One region of the Virgibacillus sp. GM2-2 genome, then DNA from elsewhere that is predicted to be linked to it. Evidence: riboswitches for the same ligand, from Rfam matches in the RefSeq annotation. Region 1 holds a riboswitch; each other region holds the start of a gene.
What was found. A riboswitch is a leader RNA that binds a small molecule or an ion and turns the genes downstream of it on or off. The one in region 1 is predicted to bind thiamine pyrophosphate.

Region 2: linked by a shared signal. The riboswitch ahead of ACY9Z2_RS12655 (lipoate--protein ligase family protein) and the one ahead of thiT (energy-coupled thiamine transporter ThiT) in region 1 are both predicted to bind thiamine pyrophosphate.
Region 3: linked by a shared signal. The riboswitch ahead of thiD (bifunctional hydroxymethylpyrimidine kinase/phosphomethylpyrimidine kinase) and the one ahead of thiT (energy-coupled thiamine transporter ThiT) in region 1 are both predicted to bind thiamine pyrophosphate.
Region 4: linked by a shared signal. The riboswitch ahead of ACY9Z2_RS02640 (YkoF family thiamine/hydroxymethylpyrimidine-binding protein) and the one ahead of thiT (energy-coupled thiamine transporter ThiT) in region 1 are both predicted to bind thiamine pyrophosphate.

Annotation. Positions count from the first base shown of each region.
Region 1 is NZ_JBUZWC010000006.1:167,644-173,319, reverse strand. It holds gene ACY9Z2_RS09780 (hypothetical protein) at 1-584, opposite strand, end outside; gene ACY9Z2_RS09775 (hypothetical protein) at 1,081-1,218, opposite strand; gene thiT (energy-coupled thiamine transporter ThiT) at 1,288-1,860, opposite strand; TPP riboswitch at 1,952-2,056, opposite strand; gene ACY9Z2_RS09765 (M3 family oligoendopeptidase) at 2,314-4,095, opposite strand; gene ACY9Z2_RS09760 (N-acetylmuramoyl-L-alanine amidase family protein) at 4,156-4,986, opposite strand; gene ACY9Z2_RS09755 (DUF6884 domain-containing protein) at 5,063-5,518, opposite strand.
Region 2 is NZ_JBUZWC010000010.1:63,412-69,087, reverse strand. It holds gene ACY9Z2_RS12665 (BsuPI-related putative proteinase inhibitor) at 1-351, opposite strand, end outside; gene ACY9Z2_RS12660 (M4 family metallopeptidase) at 446-2,098, opposite strand; TPP riboswitch at 2,562-2,668, shown strand; gene ACY9Z2_RS12655 (lipoate--protein ligase family protein) at 2,860-3,684, shown strand; gene lipA (lipoyl synthase) at 3,688-4,632, shown strand; gene ACY9Z2_RS12645 (acyl-CoA synthetase) at 4,961-5,676, opposite strand, start outside.
Region 3 is NZ_JBUZWC010000011.1:88,067-93,742, reverse strand. It holds gene tenA (thiaminase II) at 1-154, opposite strand, end outside; gene thiW (energy coupling factor transporter S component ThiW) at 188-673, opposite strand; gene thiE (thiamine phosphate synthase) at 670-1,329, opposite strand; gene thiM (hydroxyethylthiazole kinase) at 1,335-2,129, opposite strand; gene thiD (bifunctional hydroxymethylpyrimidine kinase/phosphomethylpyrimidine kinase) at 2,126-2,959, opposite strand; TPP riboswitch at 3,106-3,206, opposite strand; gene ACY9Z2_RS13425 (VOC family protein) at 3,261-3,635, opposite strand; gene ACY9Z2_RS13420 (GNAT family N-acetyltransferase) at 3,649-4,083, opposite strand; gene ACY9Z2_RS13415 (VOC family protein) at 4,116-4,511, opposite strand; gene ACY9Z2_RS13410 (alpha/beta hydrolase) at 4,519-5,286, opposite strand; gene ACY9Z2_RS13405 (GNAT family N-acetyltransferase) at 5,283-5,676, opposite strand, start outside.
Region 4 is NZ_JBUZWC010000001.1:584,262-589,937, reverse strand. It holds gene ACY9Z2_RS02650 (ABC transporter ATP-binding protein) at 1-720, opposite strand, end outside; gene ACY9Z2_RS02645 (ECF transporter S component) at 717-1,298, opposite strand; gene ACY9Z2_RS02640 (YkoF family thiamine/hydroxymethylpyrimidine-binding protein) at 1,291-1,899, opposite strand; TPP riboswitch at 1,992-2,098, opposite strand; gene ACY9Z2_RS02635 (ABC transporter permease) at 2,516-3,337, shown strand; gene ACY9Z2_RS02630 (ABC transporter ATP-binding protein) at 3,358-4,137, shown strand; gene ACY9Z2_RS02625 (ABC transporter substrate-binding protein) at 4,158-5,258, shown strand; gene ACY9Z2_RS02620 (TraB/GumN family protein) at 5,352-5,676, shown strand, end outside.

The DNA.
Region 1 (5,676 bases):
CCCGTAATCAACGACAGTATTAATGCTGTATCCGCAACCGCAGCAGTACTAATTCCAGCTGACTTAGCGGATAGGCTCGGCGCCACTTGAACAATGTAATCGGACGATAACGCCATTCCCTGACCAGCTAATGCAATAGCCACTGCAGCCGTAATTGCCGGCAGGCCTGCACGAACAGCGGCTGGCACGAGTAATGCACAAATTAGTGGTACAGCTGGAGTCGGCCAGAAAAATAATGATATGACGTACGTTACGCCAATGAGAACAAAAAAGGATACGTGCCCATTCACCATCATTTTTTGAATGGGTTTGATCATTCGCCGATCTGCACCAAGGTCTTTCAATGCATGCAGTAACGCCATCATGAATGTAATGATAAGGAAAATGCTAAACAGCTCTTGTGCTGCAACTAAGTTTGCATTAAATATTGCAGTGAAGCCATCAACTAGACTACCCTTAAACACCCATGCAATAACGAACGTTCCTAGTAATGTAGGAAGTACGACACCTTTTTTGAAAATCATTGTTCCTATGATTACAAGTGTAAAAAATCCATATAACCAATGTGAAACAGTTAATTCCATCCCTTTTCTCCCTTTCTCACATCCTTATTTATGAATGTGCTATAGCCTATGCATGTTTCAAGTTTGGGGTGAAAAGAATTAGAGGGTGTTTTTCAAGAACTCCTGTGCTTAGAATAATAATGTCTTGTAAACGCTTAGTAGCGGACAGAGAATGCCTTATTTTCCTTTTTTGGCGTGATTTTAAGGATTAACGGACACAGGATATCTTATTATAGTAAAAAAGCATGCGTTTCACCTGTTTTAACCTAAATAACGTATCCTGAGTCCGATAACTGCCGCAGTTACCCTTATTTTTCATAAATAAGGCACCGTGTGTCCGATAACTTGCAAGCCAATGAAAATGGTTCTTCATCACCGGAATCCAAAAAACGGAATCTTTTGCAGTCACTACCAAATTAAATTTTCACTATTTCGCAACTTAAATCAACTACGAAAATTTAAAATCGACAATGTTTAAGGAAATTGCCAATAAAAAACAGCCCAATTTGAGGACTGTCTACTCATTCTCACTATCTAACTTTTCCGTACAATCGTTACATAAAAGTTTGCCATCAACTTGTTCTCCATCAAAAAATCCGTTCTCACAATATACTTTGGTTCCACATGCCTGACATCCTCCGATAAGTTCACGCAACTAAATCACCTCTTATTAAAAAGTATACGACAAAAAAGCAGCCTTGATAAGTATCAAGACTGCTTCGTATTATGCTGCATTTAATAATGTTCTTGGCTGTTTGTGGAAAAGAAAGAATACTACGACAGTACAGATGATAAATGACGGGAGTAAATAAGACAAATTGTATAGTAACGAATAGATCCAAACAGATTGTCCTTCAGGTGCATAACTAGCAAAGAAAACAATCCCAGCTATATAGTGAGCGATAAAACGTAATGTTGTCCCCAAGAATACTCCTAGCATAATATAAGTTAAATACTCCTTCGTCCGTTCTTCCTTTACAGCCTGTTGAATTTTACTAGCAAAGATCCCAGCGAAACCTAAAACAGTGAACGCCGCCAAATAATCTAAGAAACCCTGAATTGGATGAGCGATAATAGCACCTGTAGCTATTTGCCATACTCCCCACAAGAATCCAGACAACAATCCACCTTTAATCCCCCATCTAAATGCCACAATAAATACAGGAATCATCGCAAGTGATATGGACCCACCTTGTGCCCAGATTTTAAACGATAAAAATGGAATGAGATCTAATACTAATGCCAATGCTGTAAAAATCGATACCTCAATCAAAAATAAAATTTTCTTTGATCGCAAAACAATTACCTCCCCTAGTTTTTTGCAACAAAAAAAGCAATGCCTAGGGGAAGTTTCCGATGGGAATAATCCTCGCACATTGCTTTTTAACCATCAAAAAAGTCACGATCCCTACGCTAGTATTAACTAACAGGTTCAAAGGGTCTGAACAAATGCTTGTTCACTCTCAGCCAAATGGCTCCCCCTGCAGGCTTTTTATAGAGGACGTTCAAAAATTCCGGTAAAAGTGACACATCGAATTTCTTCGTTGGCTTGCTTTTCCGTTCCTTGGAAAAGAAAAACGCTTTTCCTGCGTGCTAGATCGTTTCCTCACGTATTAATAGCATACGTTCCGGTACTCAAAGCTACGCCTCCTCGAACTTCTCGGTCATTTTTATCCTCCTTTTTGAACACGTCCTTATATTGCTTTTTTCATTGAATCTATTATAACGGATATTTACGTTATAAACAAGATTAGGAGATAGCTAAAAATTCTTCTACATCTTTAGCACATAATTTCATTGCATTCTCCCAAAATTCGGGTTGAGTTAAATCAATATTTAGATGTTTTGCCGCCAAATCCTCGACATTCATTTGGCCAGTGTCACGCAATAGTGCAATGTAATCTTCTTCAAAGTTACCATCCGTCTCTAGTGCATGGGCATATAAACCAAGACTAAATAAATAGCCAAATGTATAAGGAAAGTTATAAAACGGAACACCAGTAATATGAAAATGTAGCTTGGAAGCCCAGAAGTTTTCATCATACTCTTCTAATGCATCGCAATATGCATCCTTCTGTGCATCAACCATCAGTTGATTTAAGCGATCAACGGAAACTAATCCATGTTTTCTTTCTTCATAAAAACTAGTTTCAAATATAAACCTTGCGTGAATATTCATAAAGAATGCTACTCCGCGTTGCACCTTATCCTCAAGTAATGCCAATTTTTCCTTGTTCGTTTTTGCATGTTTTACCGATGCATCCGCAACGATCATCTCAGCGAATGTTGATGCTGTTTCTGCAACGTTCATTGCATAACCTTGATTTAATCCATGTATATCATTCATCACATGCTGATGATAGGCGTGACCAAGTTCGTGCGCCAACGTCGCTACGTTAGAAGATGTCCCAGAATAAGTCATAAAAATTCGTGTTTGTTTACTATCTGGAAAACTTGTACAGAACCCGCCCGGTCGTTTACCAGGTCGGTCTTCTGCTTCAATCCAATTTTTATCAAATGCCAACTGAGCAAAATCAGCCATTTTAGGACTGAAGCCACGAAAATTGTCAACGATAAAATCGGCACCTTCCGAAAATGAATAGGTTTTAACTGAATCAGAGATAGGAGCGCCTATATCATACATACTTAACTTTTCAAGTCCTAGTAATTCTGCTTTCCTTTTTAAGTATTTGACAAATGGTTGTTTATTAGTTGAAATTGCATTCCACATTGCATCCAGTGTTTCTTTTTTCATTCGATTAATAGCAAGCGGTTCTTTCAAGACATCTGACCAATTACGATGCTTATATTTCTGTAACCGAAATCCAGCTAAATGATTAAGTGTTTGACCGAATAAATTTGCATTTTCCTTCCATGCATTATCAATTTGTTCGGATACATGTTGTCGAACAGTTCGATTTGGATCACTCAATTTATTAGAAGCTTGCCCAATTGAATAGGTTTTACGTTCACCATCTGTCTCAATCTCAACATTCATATTTCCGACTAAAGCATCGTACATTTGACTCCATCCATGATAGCCGTCAACTGCTAAATCGTTCATCAATACTTCTTGCTCAACAGATAATTGTTCCGTTGCTTTTTCTCTATATTCATTTAACACAAATGACACAGTGTTAAGTGTTGAATCTGTTAAAAGTTCATTCCAAACTGCATCGTCTATTTGAACCAGCTTTTGATCAAACTTAGTCATTATTGCGTCTGTCTCCGCTTTTAATTCACTTCGTTTCCCTACAAGCATACTTGCCTTTGTATCGTTGACATCTTGTGCGCTCAAACAACTGATATACGCGAAGGCCTCACGTAATTTTTTTCTAGTACCTTCTAATAACTCTACAATTGAAATCAGCTTTTTCGCATTTGTGTTAATTGGATCAAATGTTTCCACTTCTTTTGCGAGCATTTGTAAAGAAACAGAAATTTGACCCAGGTATGTATTGAATTGTTCTGAGTCACTTCCCCCTGTAAAGATAGTATCTAAATCCCAGGTTGGTTGATACGTATTTTGCATCCAATCTCTCCTTAGTTTTCATCCCTATTACACTTTCATTATACCGATGATTTCGAATATTTACATCATTTTTCTTAAAATTGCTCCTATTTTTGTGTGTGCATAAATATTAACCAATCCAAAATCACGTGTTTCAATCGTATAAACATGTGGATATGGATTTCCTAGAATCGTATAGTGCAATCCGTTAAATTTTGCTGGATTTAGATAACCTACTTCGTTACCTATAACAGGCTTTTTATTCAGTGGGTAAATGCGCCACTTATTTACTGTAGCTGGTAAAGATAATTGGAATTCTTCGCTCCTTATTACCGTTTTATTGTTTACGCTTGATTCTACATGATCATTCTCAATGAATTGACAAAATCCCTTTACAACAGCTTCTGCATATATTTTCCAAGACGATTGCAATTGTTGAATGTCGTCACCTTTTGAATCGGCAAAACCGTATTCAATAATAGCTGTTGCAACGCTGCCAGTGTTTCGATTCATAAAATAATAATCCTGTGCCGGATCTGTGGATAAGACTCTCGTATATACACTTCTGATATTTTGTCCAGCAGCTTTCAGTTTCACTGCAATTGCTTCTGACATTTCTTTTCCACCATAAATGGAATGAATGATTTCTGCACCGTCCCCACCACCTGCGTTTATGTGGTTTGAATGACAGTACTTTGCACCGCTATTCCGGACAATCGATGATCTAACGTTAGGCGTAAGTGTTACATCTGTTTTTCTTGTCAGTGAAACGGGTATACCTAATTCCTTATATCGATTGTATTGATACAAGGATATGGCTAACGCTAAATCTTTTTCCCTCCAAAGACTATTAGTTCCACCACCCGGATCTTTACCACCATGACCAGGATCAATGATTAACAAAGGCTTCATTCTTTTTCCTCCTTTAAGTTGTTCTACCCTCATAATCGATAAATTTACTTAAAAGGTGGCAAAGAATTATATAGTTTTAATGAAGTGAAATATTTTGTTCAACCGCATGTTTCAACGCCTGTTGCATATAACCCATACCTTTATAACTTTTTAGTGGAAAATGTTTGGGTATTTGTTGTCCAAAGCTTGCCTCAATTATCTTTTCATATTTCTTCCCGGTCAGTAGTATAAGTTCATCGTACTGATCTAGTTTTTTAGATTCAATTTGATATTGCAATTGGGCAAGTGAGATAATCTCATCATTTTTTTTACTGAATGTCACATCGTAATTTCGATCGACTATATCATTTGGTATTAGAAACCCGTGTTTAGCAGAGAGTACAACCCATTGATCGGTAAATTGATTTGCATAGTTACGACATAACCTGTGGAATGTACCGATATAGGTATTCCTTACTTCTGTAGCCCCTCGTGTCGGCTCTTTATCCCAAATCTTTTTTCTACCGCATGGGATGATGCATAATTGACTCATTCTAGCACCTCGAGATTTAATATTTTGTTTATCGTATCATATACCTCCCTATTTCCTCTTATTTTTGCTTAGTTTAGATAGAAATGTAACAGGGTATTCTATCCATACAAAAATGATAAATAATTACTTGACAACATTTTGTAATAATTATATACTTA
Region 2 (5,676 bases), on a different contig from region 1:
TTTAGCATGAAGAGTTGCTGTTAACACATACGTTCCTTCGCATAATTCGTTGGGCAAGTCAATTTCATATACTAGTTCTTCTGCTTGTTTCAACGTTACCTCGCTACCCTTACCCAGCAACTTTTCAAAAACAACCTCACCATTACCGTACCTAATTTCATATTCAAACTCATTTACACTTTTAAAAGCTAGTTCCTTTACTTGTTCTGTTTGGTTTTTCACCCGGAAGAGTGCATGCCCCTCCTTTACCTGTAGTGAAGTTTCTAAGCTTCCGGCTATGATACCACCGCCAGAAGATGTTTCATTTTGATGTTGCTCGTTTGTATCATTTGGTTTAGCATTATCATTCATTTTTGATTCACTCCCTGTTGATTACATGCAACCAGTAATAGAAAAAAATAATGCCGACAATCGCCGGCATTATTTTAATTATATTTCTATAATCCTAGTAAACTCCTACGTTACTCCAAGCATTAGCTACGGCATTATATTCTGAACCATAGCCATAGTAATCAGCTGCAGATTGCAGAAGTGCTGCACGTGCATCACTAAAGTTGCTGTATGGTCCAAGATAGACAGTTAATGCACGGTAGTATATTTGTTCCGCTTTTGCTACACCAATACTCTCAATGGTTAAGTAGCCAGCCTTATTTGGAATTCCACTATTTATATGAACACCGCCATTATCCTGATTGGTATAAACATAATCATTCATATGACCTGGTTGTCCATATGCTGGAGGGTTAGAAAGACTTCTTAAAGCATCTCCACTTTTATACGGTGTGTATGCGTCTTCTCCAAGTAGATAATCCTCACGTTCTACGAATACTGAAAATACATCAGACATAGATTCATTTAATGCACCAGGTTGGTCCTGGTAAACTAGATTAGCTGAATAGTCTGTAACGGCATGTGTTAACTCATGTGCTACGATATCCAATGCCCCTGATAATGGAGCAAAAGTTGTTCCATCTCCATCACCATACACCATCTGTTGTCCATTCCAGAATGCATTATTGTAGTTGGATCCGTAGTGAACAGTTGAGCGAATGGTTGCTCCATTACCATCATAACTATTTCGACCAAAAGTATTGTAGAAATAATCATACGTTTGGTCAGCATATGCATGCGCATCTACTGCAGCACCTTGATAGGAACTAGTAAAAGCATTATTACTGTCAGATGAACGATATCCAGGCAGGGAAGTACCGTTTTCAGCAGTAAACGTTTCGATTACACCACGCATTGGATTTGTCACATCATATAAGAAATAATATCCATTTGATAAATACGTGTTTAATTCCTTGTAGTCGCCAAGAACGCCATACCCATATCCATTTGCAGCTCCAGCTTCCGTAACAGCATTATAGGAATCTATTATGGAACCATCGTTTGCATCAACGAATATTTGCCAGTTTCCAGGTTCAGGGAAAATAAATTGAAGTTCGATATGATAAGCTAAATGGCTTGACCCATCTTTTGAATACACGACAAGCTCTGCTTTTTCTGCTGTATTCTTCACATCTGATTTATCTAGTTTGCTAGATTTCTTTAATGCTTTTTTATCTGCTTTCTTAGCTTTTGTTTCTTTTTTTGTTAGATCGATTGATTTCCATGCTTTATCAATTGCATCATTTTTAGATAAGTCTGCCTTAAGATTTTTGCCCAAATCTTTCGTAGCTTCTGGATGTACAGTACCTGTTACCGCAGAGACAATTCCTTTTTCGTTCGTATGAACGGCAAATTTAGCACCATAAACCGGAACACCATCGACAGACTGTGTGAATTCGTAGTGTGTCATGCCAAGGTCATCAGTAGATTTTTGGAGAAATGTAAGATCAGAGTCTGGATCCATTTTGTAAAGTTCTTTGTTGTCCTCCAAATATTGCTTAACTTGTCCAACTCCTTTAACAGCTTTCTCTGAAAGATTCCCAGATACAAATGTTGGAACCTTTTTGTCTTTGTTCCAAACCACATCAAAGTTGGACTTTGTCATAGATTTCATATCTTGAAGCACTTTGTTACCCGCTTCTTCTGCACTAACAGTACCTGTTACCCCCGTTAAAGCTAAACTTATCGCGAGTGCAGTGCCAGTCATTGTTTTCTTAAAATTTTTCTTCTTCAATATCCATCACCCATCCCTTTCGTTTGTTAGTGGATTGGCCAATCTTGTAAGACATTTAGAATTCTACGGACCGTCTATATTCACAATAGCAAAAATATTGCGAGATTCCTATAGTTATTTCCAAACTTTCAGAAAACGAATAAATAGTACCATTTTGTTACATTTTAGGGATTAAAGAACCAAAATACGACAGTATCATCTGAATTTCGTTATTTTTTCTTATAGGCTCAAAAATCCTTTTAATAAAGGATTTTTGAGACATTTTACACAGGCCTACCTTCTAATCATATAGGGTAATTTATAGTACTTTCGGGGAATTTTTCGACAAAAAGTTTATCTGATAAGGTATTTAGCCCGAATTGTAAACTAATTTTGTTAAACCTTTACATTCTATCTTTAAGTCGATAAGATAGACAATAGAAAACTGCATAGTATTTTACCGCACTAGGGGAGCTTTTCTTGGCTGAGAAGAATTATATACATTTTCTGACCCTTACACCCGAACTAGATAATTCTAGCGTGGGGAAGTGTAGTCTATGTACAAACAATTAGCTTTTGAATAAATTAGACTGCACCCCAACAGTAGGTTGCAGTTTTTTTTATTAGAAAACTTGGCTTATCGCCAAGCTTTTCTGGCGAAAGCCTTAGTTGCCTTATACTGATATCCTTAAATCTTATAATTTTATATCAGTGTAAAATAAAATTTCAATTGACCTTTCTAGGAGGTGAAGAAAGTGAATGAAACATGGGGTGTTCTTGATACAGGCCACAATAGTGCTGCTATAAACATGGCGATGGATGAAGCATTACTTAACTGGCATAGTAAAGGGGAAATTCCTCCAACATTACGATTTTATGGTTGGTCAAAACCTAGTCTTTCCATCGGCCATTTCCAGAAAGCAGGAAAGGCTATTGATTTTATCAATGTTCAAAAGCACGGCTGTGAATTCGTACGACGATTAACTGGCGGGAGTGCAGTGTTACACGATGACGAACTGACGTATAGCATTGTCGTTTCAGAGAAGAAAGATTATATTCCAACCTCCATTCAAGAAGCTTATTATGTTTTATCAAAAGGGATATTGGAAGGATATAAACAATTAGGAATCGTTGCAGACTACGCCACTCCGGAAAGAAAAGCAGAACGAACAGAAGTCTGTTTCGAGAAACCTGCCTTTTACGAAATGGTTGTGGATGGAAAAAAAATATCCGGAAACGCGCAAACACGAAAGCATGGTGTTCTATTGCAACATGGATCCATTCCAATGAGCATGAATAAAAAAATGCTTTTTGATCTATTTAACTTCCCTAATGAAAAAATACGTGAAAGAAAGAGAAATGCATTTTCAACCAAAGCAACTACTATAAATGAAATAACAAAGAAACAACATACTTACCCTGATTTAAAATTAGCTTTTCAAAAAGGCTTTCAAACAGAATTAAATATGCACTTTGTGCCATTAGAGTTATCCGATATTCAATGGGAAGAAGTTACGGAATTAGCAGAAACAAAGTACAGTCAGGAAAAATGGAATCTATTTCATCAAAGGAGTGTGTGATCGATGACAAAACAAGAAGAATACATACGTAAACCTGAGTGGTTAAAAACAAAAATTAATACGAATAAATCGTACACTGGCCTCAAAAAATTAATGCGTGAGAAAAAGTTAAACACGGTTTGTGAAGAGGCACGTTGTCCGAATATTCACGAGTGCTGGAGTGAACGAAAAACTGCTACATTCATGATTTTAGGTGACACATGTACACGAGGGTGCCGCTTCTGTGCAGTGAAAACTGGCTTACCAAATGAACTTGATTGGGGAGAACCAGAACGAGTTGCTGATTCGGTGGAAATTATGGGATTGAAGCATGCGGTAGTAACTGCCGTTGCCCGCGATGATTTAAAAGATGGGGGAGCAGCTGTTTTCGCTGAAACAGTTCGTGCAATTCGTCGTAAAAATCCTGGCTGCACAATAGAAATCCTACCTTCTGATATGAAGGGAGACTATGAGAGTTTACATACTTTGATGGACAGTGAACCTGATATTTTTAACCATAATATTGAAACCGTTCGCCGATTGACGAAAAAGGTTCGTGCTCGTGCGATGTATGATCGATCCCTACAGTTACTGCAGCGTGTAAAAGAAATTGCTCCTAAAACACCAACAAAATCAAGTATTATGGTAGGGCTTGGTGAAGAAAAAGAAGAAATTGTGCAAGCGATGGATGATTTACTAGCACACGATGTGGATATTATGACAATCGGTCAGTATTTACAGCCTACGAAGAAGCATTTGAAAGTTGAACGGTACTATCATCCAGATGAATTCGCTGAATTAAAGGAAATTGCTCTTAAGAAAGGATTTCAACATTGCGAATCAGGTCCACTTGTGCGTTCATCGTATCATGCAGACGAGCAAGTATCACAAACGTCAGCACAACGAAGAATTAAATATATGAAGGAATACGAACAACACGAGAAGAAATCAGTTGATTTTACTTTTTAAACTATATGGGAAAAATCACACACAGTTAGTCACAAAATCGCGCGAACCCATTGTCAAATAGCGCAATCATCTAAAGATAACGCGCAACATCCAAGAGAATTCGCGCAATTATTATAGTTGCGCGTGAATCTGAACAGCTATTGCGCGAATTAAGGCTACAAACACGCGATAATCAGCTGTTACTGCGCTATTTCGCAGCAGTGTTGAACAAATTACTATTAAAAAACTCGGCATTCGTCTCGGCTTTAATAGCGAATGCCGAAGTTTTTTTTATAAGGTCTACCATAATTTATACTTTATGACGTTATAAATATATCGAGTAATCACTTCAGGTGACTACTCGATATTTTTGTATAATGGCCTTTTTATCGATTTTACCTACGTCCGTTTTCGGTAGTTCCTCCACAAAGAAAAACTTTTTCGGTATTTTATAACTGCCAAGCCGGTGTTGACAGTGTTCCTTTAACTCCGCTTCGGTTATTCCTTCATCATCTTTTAATACAACAAATGCAGTGACGACTTCTCCCCACTTTTCATGCGGTAACCCGACCACAGCAACCTCACTCACATTTGGGTGGTCATCTATGCGTTGTTCAACCTCGATTGGAAAAATATTTTCTCCACCACTGATAATCATATCTTTTTTCCGACCTAGAATATAATGATAACCGCTCTTGTTTTTCCTAGCCAGGTCACCAGTGTGTAGCCATCCATCAACTAATGAATCTTTCGTAGCGGACTCGTTTTTCCAATAATGATCAAAAACATGTCGTCCTTGAATTAATAATTCTCCCGCCTCGTCAGGACCGGTTTCTTGACCGGATTCGTTAATAATTCGTACACTATTGTAAATCATTGGTTTTCCAACCGATCCCGGATACACCATGGCCTCATTGGGTTCAATAAAAAAATTATTTGGACCTGCTTCTGTAAGACCGTATCCCTCTTTAAACGCAATACCTTTATCTTGAAAAGCCTGATAAATGGAATGCGGACAAGGAGCTCCACCAGATAAAAATGTTTTCATTGATGGAAACGCTGTTT
Region 3 (5,676 bases), on a different contig from region 1:
TAAATGCATTTAAGTATTCATAGTCCGCCTTAATATAATGCGCTAATGCTTCTTTAGGAACACTGCCGTTCCCAATTCCTTGCACAAAGTTGTGGTTAAAAATTGCTTCGTATACATCCTGATTTTCTTTTCGTAACTCTTCCGTAAATGTCATTTAAAAACCTCCTTAAATTTTTGATACCAAATGCTAAATATTCAGTGGGTTCGTTTGCTTTACACGAACCAACACCAGATACCCAATGATTGCGCCAGATACAGTACTCACTAGAAACGATGGTAAAAATGCGAAGGCACCAAGTGAGCTACCCATTAATAAATTCGCATACGGAACTGCAAATAACGATCCGATTATTCCAGTACCAACTATTTCACCAACAACGGCAAGAACTTTTTTACCAAATTTCTTATACAAATATCCTGCCAAAAACGCACCAATCATACCACCTGGGAAGGCTAGCAGAGTGCCCAGTCCAAGCATAAGACGAATCAATCCAGTCATGAAGGCAATAATAACAGCTGGACCAGGACCGAGTGTAATAGCTGCCATCACATTGATTGCATGCTGGGCGGGATAGGCTTTTGCGATTCCTGCTGGAAACCAAAGAAATTGTGCACCAACAATACCCAACGCTATAAATACTGCCATTGTTGTTAAAAGCCGAGTCCGATTCACTTCATCACCTCCTTATTGGATGGATATCTAGTGGCAATATCTAATTCACGCGCCGCTACTTCCACATCCTCTGCAACACTTATTGCAGAAATAACAGACACCCCCGCAGCGCCGGAACGTATAATTGTATTGGCATTCGTACGCTTGATACCTCCAATCGCAACAATAGGGATGGATACTTCCTTAGATATCTCCTGTAATCGATCAATACCAACTGGTTCTCGGGCATCCAATTTAGTGGTTGTTTCATACATTGGTCCCACACCAAGATAGTCAGCTCCCTGCTCTTCAGCAAGTTTTGCCTCCTCCACAGTTGAAACAGAAAGCCCTATCGCCATGTATGAAGGAATTTGCTTTTTTACCTCTATAATCGACTCATCATCCTGTCCAATATGAACCCCATCTGCTTGAAGGCTCATTGCCAGTTCCACATCATCATTCACAAAAAATGGAATTCGGTGTTTAAGACAAATATTTCGCAACTCAACTCCTAATTTAAATCGGGCCACGCCTGTTTTAGCACCTACTCCTTTTTCCCGATACTGAAAGGCTGTAATTCCCCCATTAATGGCTTGTTGCAAAACCTGAGCTGGCTCCTCTTTTGTATTCATGCTTCCCATAATAAAATAAACACGTAAATCACTTCGCTCGATCATAGGTATTACTCTCCTTTTAGTGAAAGCTCGCGGACGTTAGCCTTTTCTCTCACTTTCTCATCAGTTAGCCTATATAGTTCGTCAAGAAAAGCAGGCAAAAAGCTCCCCGGTCCATTCGCATTCAGCAAAGCTCGTTCCGAAGCCACACCATAGCTACATACGGCTTTGACTGACGCTTCATAAAAATCAACACCAATACTTAAAAACGCCCCGACTACCGCTGTCAATAAACAACCCGTACCCGTTACATTCGGCAGCATTTCAGTACCATTTTTACAATGTGAAAACTGGTAACCATTCGTAATTAAATCCGTTTTGCCAGTTGCAATAACAACTGCATCATATTTTTTCGCTACATACATGGCTACTTTCGAATCCAATTCACCAACCATGGAGTCAGCACCTTTTACCTCCGTATCCAACTCACCAAGAACAGCTATTTCACCAGCATTTCCACGAATCACCGTTACATTTATTTCGGATAAAATACGTTCTACAGATTCTGACCGAAATGTCGTTGCACCAATAGCTACAGGATCTAACACCACAGGAATACCCTTTTCATTTGCAGCTTTCCCGGCTAAAATCATCGCTTCTACCTGGGCTTGTGTGCACGTTCCAATATTTAACACTAACGCATCCGCATGAGCCGCCATTTCCGCCACTTCCTCAGGTGCATTTGCCATTGCTGGCGACGCCCCAAGAGCCAACAACCCATTTGCAGAAAAATTTGCCACCACCGTGTTCGTGATATTATGAATTAATGGTTTTTGTGTCCTTATTTGCTCTAAATAATTCATTGGAAAATCCCTCCACTCATTTTTGGTAATCCATGTAATCGGTAAGCCCAGTGATTTGTTGGCCCATTTCCTTTTCCAAGCTTTAAACTGTAGCTAATTGCGGCTGTAATAAACCTTTTCGCTTCTTTCACCGCTTCATATACAGATCTCCCTTTTGCCAGTTCAGCAGCGATAACTGCAGAATAGGTACAACCAGTTCCATGCGTATGTTTTGTCTGAATGCGTGTTGCAGGAAATCGATGAATGGTCGCACCATCATACAAAATATCGATCGCTTCATCATTCAAATGATGACCGCCCTTAACAACGGCTGCATTTGCACCAAGTTCATGGACAATTCGTCTTGCTGCATCCTCTGCATCTGCTATAGAATTAATAGTTTCTGAGAATAAAACTTCAGCTTCTGGTATATTGGGTGTTGCCACCGTCGCAAGTGGAAGTAATCGGTCAATCAACGTTTGTTTTGCGGTTACATCCATTAAATGATCTCCGCTTTTGGCAACCATTACAGGATCAATTACATAAGGTATCGAATTTTTACTAATTGCATCAGCTACTGCCTCCATCATCTCGGATGTAGCAATCATGCCTGTTTTGACAACATCGGGCGAAATATCAATCAGGACACTATCCATTTGCTTTTGAATAAATTCCACTGATAGATGCTCGAGTCCTTGAACACCTAAAGTATTTTGCGCAACGATGGAGGTCACTACGCTCATCCCATAAACTTCCCGCTCTTGGAAAGTCTTTAAATCAGCTTGAATTCCGGCACCTCCTGTCGGATCAGTGCCTGCAATGGTGAGAACTGTTGGAATAGAATGTTTCATAGAAGAACCCCTTTCATGAAGAAAATCCAATAGGGGCAGTGAAGAATTTCTGGTGTACGTTTTTTGAAAACAAAAAAACCACACCAGAAATTGGAGTGGTTTGTAGATAACGTTAATGAAAGACAATAATGCCTTTATATAAACGAATTAACCGACCTCCACTTTCCTACGCTAGTATGAACTAGATCAGGTTCAAAGGGATTAAGGAAATCCTTATCTCAGCCTAATGGCACCCCTAGTGGACTTTCTATTAAGTTATAACCTTACTAAAACATGAATGGCTTTTTTTGTCAATTGTACATTAGCCAGTACAAATCATAATGACATGTTGATCCGGATCTCGTACCGTAAAAAAGGAAAAGTCATCAAATTCAACCAGGTTCTCATCTAGTTCAATCTTTAATTCTTTTACAAATGCAAGCGCTGCGTGAATATCATCGGTGTGGAAATTGAATAACGGATAGGGTGAAGGAGTAATTTTTTTCTCCTGTTCTTCCGGACCAGCATCAAGTGTTAATCCTGTGTAGTCGTTAATTTCCATGTTATGTACAGGATCAGAAATTTCTTGTGGATTATACTCCTGGCCAAGTAATCTTGCATACCATTCCACCGATTTTTGCAAATCACTAACATGAACAAAAATTGTATTGATCTGATTTTTTACTGGACTAATCATCTGTATCCCTCCACTAAATAGTTTTGATCATTCGATAGTTAGTAAAAGCAGTTTCTGCTATAATTTTCGCTTGTTTCCGTTGTACTTGAAAACCATGTGCTAGAAAAAATGGTTTAGCAGTAATACTTGCTTCTGTAGACAATTGCTGTAGATGACGCCACCTTGCGTCACACTCCAGCTGTCCCAAAATTTTCGAACCAATTCCTTCCCCCTGATGGTCTTTATGAACATATAGTAAATCAATTAATCCTTCATCGGTTAGATTACCAAAACCTACAATATTCTCCTCCATAACCACTACATAAGTTAGGCTTTTTTGAAGACGAGCCACCCACTCTTCAAGTGTTGGGGAATTCCCCGCCCAAGCTTCTACTTGTTCAGCAGAGTAATCATTTCGATTTACAGTTAGGATCGTATCCCTAAATAATTGCATTACATCCTGAATCATACGCGACTTAAATCGTTTTAATTCCAACATTTTTACCTTAAATGCTGGAACGCGTCATTTTCATACAGGTCTGGTAAGAAAGCTTCCAACAAATTACCATCCGGATCAGTAAACTTGAAATGCGCTTCACTTCCACCTACAACAATTGAAACATCCATTTCGGTCAGTCTCTGTTTACATATTTCAGCTTGTGCTGTAGGAATTGCAAAAACTGGATGTGTTCCGTTCTCCAAATTTAATGGCAATGACTCATTTTCAGCTAGCTCGATCAAACATACAGCAACCGAAGAATCATTAAATCCCAAAACAACAGTCGTATCATAATCTTTTACTACCTTCAGACCGAGGACCTCCTGATACCACTTAGAAGAAATTGTCATGTCAGTAACCCGAATATTAATTTGATAAACTCCATTGAATAAATTCAACTTTCACTCACTCCTCTATTAAATATTTTAATGCTTCCGGAAATCTGTTTCTAAAAAAAGCATAGCTATGCTCTGCTCCTTCAAAGACTTCAAATCTAGTATTCTTCACTTTAGATTTTACAAGCTCAACCACCTCTACATTGGAATGTAAAAAGGCTTTACTGATTTTTTCATCACTCGTTTCTTTATCCCCACAATCCAAATAGATACGCTCAAGTGCTAACATATCAGTATTACGTATTAGGTCACTGAGCTCTTCCTGATTACGAAAAAATGCAGAAGAAATACCTGCTATTCGGGTAAAAGTTTCTGGATAACGACAACCTGCATAGAGCGACATCGAGCCACCAAGTGATATTCCTGCCATCGATGCCGATTTCCTATTTGTTCGGTATTTTTCATCGATTAGCGGTTTAAGCTCCTGTACGATAAATTCTAAGTAGCTGGCACCTTTACCACCAATTACTCGATCATCATTAAAATGCTCTTTACTGTATTTGCCATTCACCCATGGGCACAGCTCATTCACGCGTTCTTCAAAAACAGGATTTGAATCAATACCGACGACAATAATATCTATTTGATTTTCATCTAAGTAACGCTCAAGCCCTAGAGACACACCACCGATTGCTTCTTCATCATGGAAAACATTTTGACCGTCGTGCATGTATAAAACTGTATAATGGTTCAAGAACTGGGTATAGCTTTTTGGTAGATAGACGCGAATCATTCGATCATCCTTAAATGGGGTTCTCATCGAAAACGTATCAATCATTCGGAAACTTCCTTCCTCATTTTTACGAATTCGAAGCGACTACCATTTGTATCCTGCATAAACGTATTTACTTCTATGAATCCAGCTTTTTTATATACGTTAATCGCTCGCTTATTAAAAGTAGCAACTGATAACGTGAAGGTGGTTGGGTTATATGTTGACGTCGCGAATGCTAATCCCGCCTCCAAAAATTGCCTACCATTTCCATTCCCAGTTAAGTCGGGTCGCATGCCAAGTCCAATATCGATAGTTCCCGGATTGGTTTGACGAAAACTATAAAAACCAATTACCTCGTCATCACGCTTTACCACAAAAGTTGAATCTCCACGTTGCTTAGGATCGATAAATTCTTGAAGATCTTCCTCATCAGCTTGAATATCGTAAAACGCA
Region 4 (5,676 bases), on a different contig from region 1:
TGGCAAAATTTTTGCAATTCCTTCTCGTAATGAACCATCATAGAAAACTTCGCCGTTGCGATTTAAGAGTAAGCTCCGATCACATAGATCCATCCAACCATCTAGCTGATGTTCAATTACAATCATGGAAAAGTTTTTTTGCTCTTTCAATCGTTGAATAGTTTTGATTAATTCTTTTGATGCGATAGGATCTAAATTGGCAGTCGGTTCATCAAGGATAAGTAAATCCGGCTCCAGTGCGAGAATGCAGGCAAGTGCCAGTTTTTGCTTTTGACCGCCGGAAAGGGAAGCAATTTCCGTTGTACGAAATGCTGTTAAACCGACTAACGCCAATGCATCTGAAATTTTTTCATCCATTTCCTGACGAGGTATACATAAGTTTTCCAAGCCGAATGCTATTTCATCCTCCACTGTCAGCATACAGAATTGCGTTTCTGGATCTTGAAAGACTACACCTACATGCTTGCTTAATTCGCCGGGTTTGTAGTCAGTAGATTTTTTTCCGTTGATTAGGATGGTCCCTTGCATGGTGCCATCCAGTTCACGGGGGTACAACCCGTTCAAACAAAAAGTCAGTGTACTTTTGCCACAACCACTTGGGCCAAGTAATAAAAGTGTTTCCCCTTTGTCTAATTCAAAGGCGATAGTTGAGAGTGTCTCTTTATCTAGTTGACTTTCAAATTGCAAGCTTACGTTTTGAACAGATAATAGGTTAGTCATGCTGCTTGCTTTTTCCTTCTATATTGCTTTCCTAATGCATAGCTAGATAGGACACCAGTTTGTGCTAGACCATCACTAAGCGCTTTACCAAGTAAACCAGCAATTAATGCACCACTAATCATGCGGGTAACAAACATTCCGATTACATATGGAGTCGATAGTGCGGCAAATCCTCCAAGGAAGTAGCCGTAAATGAAGCTTGTTATCGCGGATCCAACCCCTGCCATCATTAACACCCACGTGGAATAATTTTTCCAACGGGTTGCTGCAAAAGCGGCTTCCGCTCCAATTCCTTGAATCATCCCAGATACGATTAGCATCGGTCCGACAGCATTCCCGAGTAATACCTCCACCATTGCAGCGATTGTTTCAGAAATAAATGCTGCACCAGGCTTTTGAATAATGTAGGCTGCGATGATCGAGACGATAAACCATATTCCGAAAATAAGGTCATAACCAATTGGCCCGAAGAAGCCGGTCAGAAGCTTTCCAACTGGTAAAAACGCTAAATATACGACAGCAAAGACAACTGCCAATGCAGACATGACAACGATTTCCTTGAAACGCCAATTATTCATGGTTGTTAGCTCCTTTATGTGATGGGCTATTTGCCGAGATGGAAACAGTCATAACAGTATGACTGGAGCCGCCGTCTACGGTTGCATTGAAAACCTGTTCTAATCCGTCAAAAATGGCAACTGATTCCCCGTCAAGTCGTGTCGCATAGTGTGCGTGTGATACGTCCACGTGCTGTTTCATCGCTTCAATCTGCTCCATAATTACGTCCATATAGTTTCCGCCCCCAAGTGGATAGAGTGAAAATTTTGCCGCGACGGGTTGATGAATGTCATTTACTTTCTTTTTGTTCACAGGAATATCATCCTCTGCCATATAAACATCGCCTGCGGAATCACCTGGACATCCTAGTGACAATGTTCCTTCAAATGCAACATGTGCACCCGTTTTTGCTGCATGGATAAAGATTGCTTTTGTCACATCAAATACGTGCGTTAATCTTCCTCGTACCGTAGTCGTTACATCATCTGTGTGCATCCAAACCTTTGATGTATCTACATTTTCTAGTGCGCTTGTGATAATTTTAATGAAATCATCACGCATCGGGTGAATGGAAAAGCTGCACCCCGCAATTCCCGTTCCTAAACACTGTTGATTTGTCATAACTAATTCCTCCCTAAATTTTAAATTCCATTAAAAAAACTGCATCCGTGTGGAATGCAGTCTGTTTGTAAGTATTTGCGCGCATAAAAATGCATGCTTCGACTACACTTCCCCACGCTAGTATTATCTAGTTCGGGTTCAAAGGGTCAGAACAAGCATGTTCTTCTCAGCCGCTTACACAGCTCCCCTAGTGATAAACGTACTATGCAGTTTTCTATGTTTATCTTAACGAGTCTCAATTATTTTGTAAAGCCAATTGTTATTTCAGATAAAAAACATTCGTTTACATTAATATTCTGCACTGTGCTAGGTAGCGGACAGAGGATCTCTTATTTTCCTTTTTCTGCGTGATTTTGAAGATTAACGGACACAGGATGTCTTATTCAGTGAAAAAAGCATGATTTCCACCTGTTTTAACCCAAATAAGGTATTCTCTGTCCGCAAGCTGCCTCGTTTGCCATTGTTTTTCAAGGATAAGGTATCGTGTGTCCGCAAGCTCCCCATGCAATCACTTTGGTACCTGAAAAAACGATTCACTGCTTAACACACAATATTCTTTTTACCCTTTCACACATCTAGGCAGATGCACATATTATTTGATTAGGGGTGGTGAAGGATGAACAAATCAAACGATAATGTAGAACGCGATCCTGTTGCTATAGAGCAAGAAGAATGGAGAAAAAGGCAAAAAAGAAATCAATTTAAACAATTACTTACGATATCATCTCCTATTCTTATCTTAGTTTTATGGGAATTTTTATCTAGAACTGGTCTAGTGGATGCACGATTTTTTCCTGCACCAACGGAAATAATCGCAACACTTTTTACGATGGGAGCAGAGGGAGAATTATTCAGCCATGTTGGCATATCACTTTTTAGAATATTTGCCGGGTTTTTACTAGGTGTAATACCAGCTGTTGTACTTGGTTTATTAATGGGATTGTATTCACCACTACGGCATTTCTTTTCTCCATTGATAATGGCACTTATGCCAATACCAACGCTCGCCTTGTTACCGATTATTTTAATGATATTTGGCATCGGGGAAGTATCGAAAATCGTAACGATCGCTGGAAGTGTATTTTTCCCGGTAATCATTAATACGGTAGCGGGTGTTGTTAATATCGATAAAACGTACTTGGATGTCGCGAAAAACTACGGGGCTAATTCGAAGGACTTTTTCTTTAAAATTGCTTTACCTGGCTCCCTTCCAGTCATGTTAGAAGGAATTCAGATGGGGCAGGCGATCGCGTTATTAACAATTGTCGCAGCAGAAATGATGGGTGCAAACTCTGGTATTGGTTATTTAATATGGACCTCCTATAGTGCATTTTTACTAAATGAGATGTATGTGGGTCTTGTATTAATATCGTTTTTTGGCTACATGTTCTCGCTTATTTTACGAGGATTTCAGAAAAAGTTATTGCCATGGAAATAGGTTAGTAGAGAGGTGATAAGGTGACAAAAAATACGAAGATTTCCATCAACAATCTTACAAAAGTATTTTATAAGAAGGATAGAAATGTAACAGCGGTTGAGGATATTTCCATAGACATTAAAGATGGTGAATTTGTTTGCTTAATTGGACCGAGTGGTTGTGGGAAAACCACGTTACTGCGCATTCTAGCTGGGCTTGAGAAGCCGAGTGTCGGTGAGTTTACCATAGAACAGGCTAAAAAAGATCGGCCATTACAATCAATGGTTTTTCAGGAACAGGGGGTCATCCCATGGTTAACGGTTGAAGAGAATGTTGCGTTTGGGCTCAACATGCGTCATTTGCCTAAAAAAGTAGTAAACGAAAGTACGTCTTATTATTTAAAAAAAGTTGGGCTAGAGAATTTTAAAAAGCATTATCCAAAGGATTTATCGGGTGGTATGAAGCAACGCGTCAGTATTGCACGTGCATTTGCAAATGATCCAGAAATTTTATTAATGGATGAACCGTTTGCTGCGTTAGATGAGCAGAACAAATTTATTTTGCAGGAAGAATTATTAACCATTTGGGCAGAAATGAAAAAGACGGTTTTGTTTATTACACATAGCATCGATGAAGCGCTGTTACTTAGTGACAGAATCCTACTCATGAGTTCGCAGCCAGGCAAGATTATTGATCAAAAGGTTATCGATTTGCCTAGACCGAGAAATATGGAACAGGTACGTGCTAATAAAGAGATGGCAACTAGTTTTGTTGAGATATGGAATCATTTACATGATGAAGTACAAGGGTCAAGAATTTAGATTAGGGGAGGAAAGTTAACGTGAGAAAATGTAAGTTTCTGTTTTTCATTCCATTGTTTTTTATTGCACTGCTCATTAGCGGTTGCTCTTCCGGTTCAGAGGATAAGACCGGCCAGGACGAGAAATTGAATGTCGAAGTAAGCAAGGATAACCCTTCTGGCGATTTAGCTCCGCTTGAGGAAACGGCAACAGTTGTAATTGCTGAGGATGGATCGGCTTCAGGCGCAGGCTTCTATATTGCTAAAGAAAAGGGCTATTTTAAGGATTACAACATTGAGGTAGAGTTCGCCAAATTTGCTAACAGCGATGATATGTTGCCAGCTTTAGCGTCAGGTGAAGTAGATATTGCTGGAGGAATCTCGTCCGCATCATTTTTTAATGCAATTGCTCAAGGAATAAACGTTAAAATTATTGCCGATAAAGGGCATAATATTAAAGGAGACTCTTACTTTTCGTTTGTAATCGATAAAGATTTGCAAGATGAGATGGATGAGTACGCCGATTTTAAAGGAAAGCGGATTGCCGTTTCCACTAAAAACGCGGTGGATGATTATATTTTTCATAAAATGATAGAACATGCTGGGTTAACCGAGGATGATGTAGAATTTGTACTTATGTCGGACTTTGGGAACATGCTTGCATCCATTCAAAATGGTTCGATTGACGCTGCACTTCAAATAGAACCGCTCCTTACACAAGGAATTGAAGAAGGAATCCATGTGCGCTTTGGTGATACAACTGATTATGCGCCAGAGGCTCAAATTGCGATGGTTTTAGGTTCACCCAAATTTATAAATGAGGAAAAGAATGTTGCCTTACGATTCATGGCTGCTTATTTAAAAGGTGTTCGTGATTATAATGATGCTTTCATAAAGGGCGAAGGAACCGATGAGATAATTAAAATTATGACGGAGCATACACCGTTAAGTGATCCGGAAATATGGGAAAAGGTTGCTGTTACAGGGCTGAATCCGAATGGTGAAATGTTTGTTGATGATATTAAGAGCCAATATAAAATGTACCAAGAAAATGGTGCTATTCGTGGCGAGCTAGATTTTGATAAAGCTATTGACACATCTATCACGGAAAAAGCGGTAGAGATTATTGGAGTGTATGAATAAGAATTTTTCGATTACAGTAAGAGAGAATTAGTTCTCTTTTACTGTAATCTAGTTTATTATTTTAGATAGGACTTTATAGAAAGTTGGTCGTTTATGTCGGAAGAAAACATTACCAGAATCCAAATGAATGGAAAAGAAATCATTTTAATTGGAACTGCACACGTTTCCAAACATAGTGCAGAACAAGTAAAAGAAGTAATTGAAGCAGAACAACCAGACACCGTATGTATTGAGTTGGACGAGCAACGTCATCAATCAATTACAGATGAAAATAAATGGCGCGAAATGGATATTTTTAAAGTTGTAAAGGAAAAGAAATCATCACTATTGCTGATGAATCTAGCCATTTCTTCTTTTCAAAAACGAATGGCCAAACAGCTTGGAATTAATGCTGGTCAAGAAATGATTCAAGGAATGG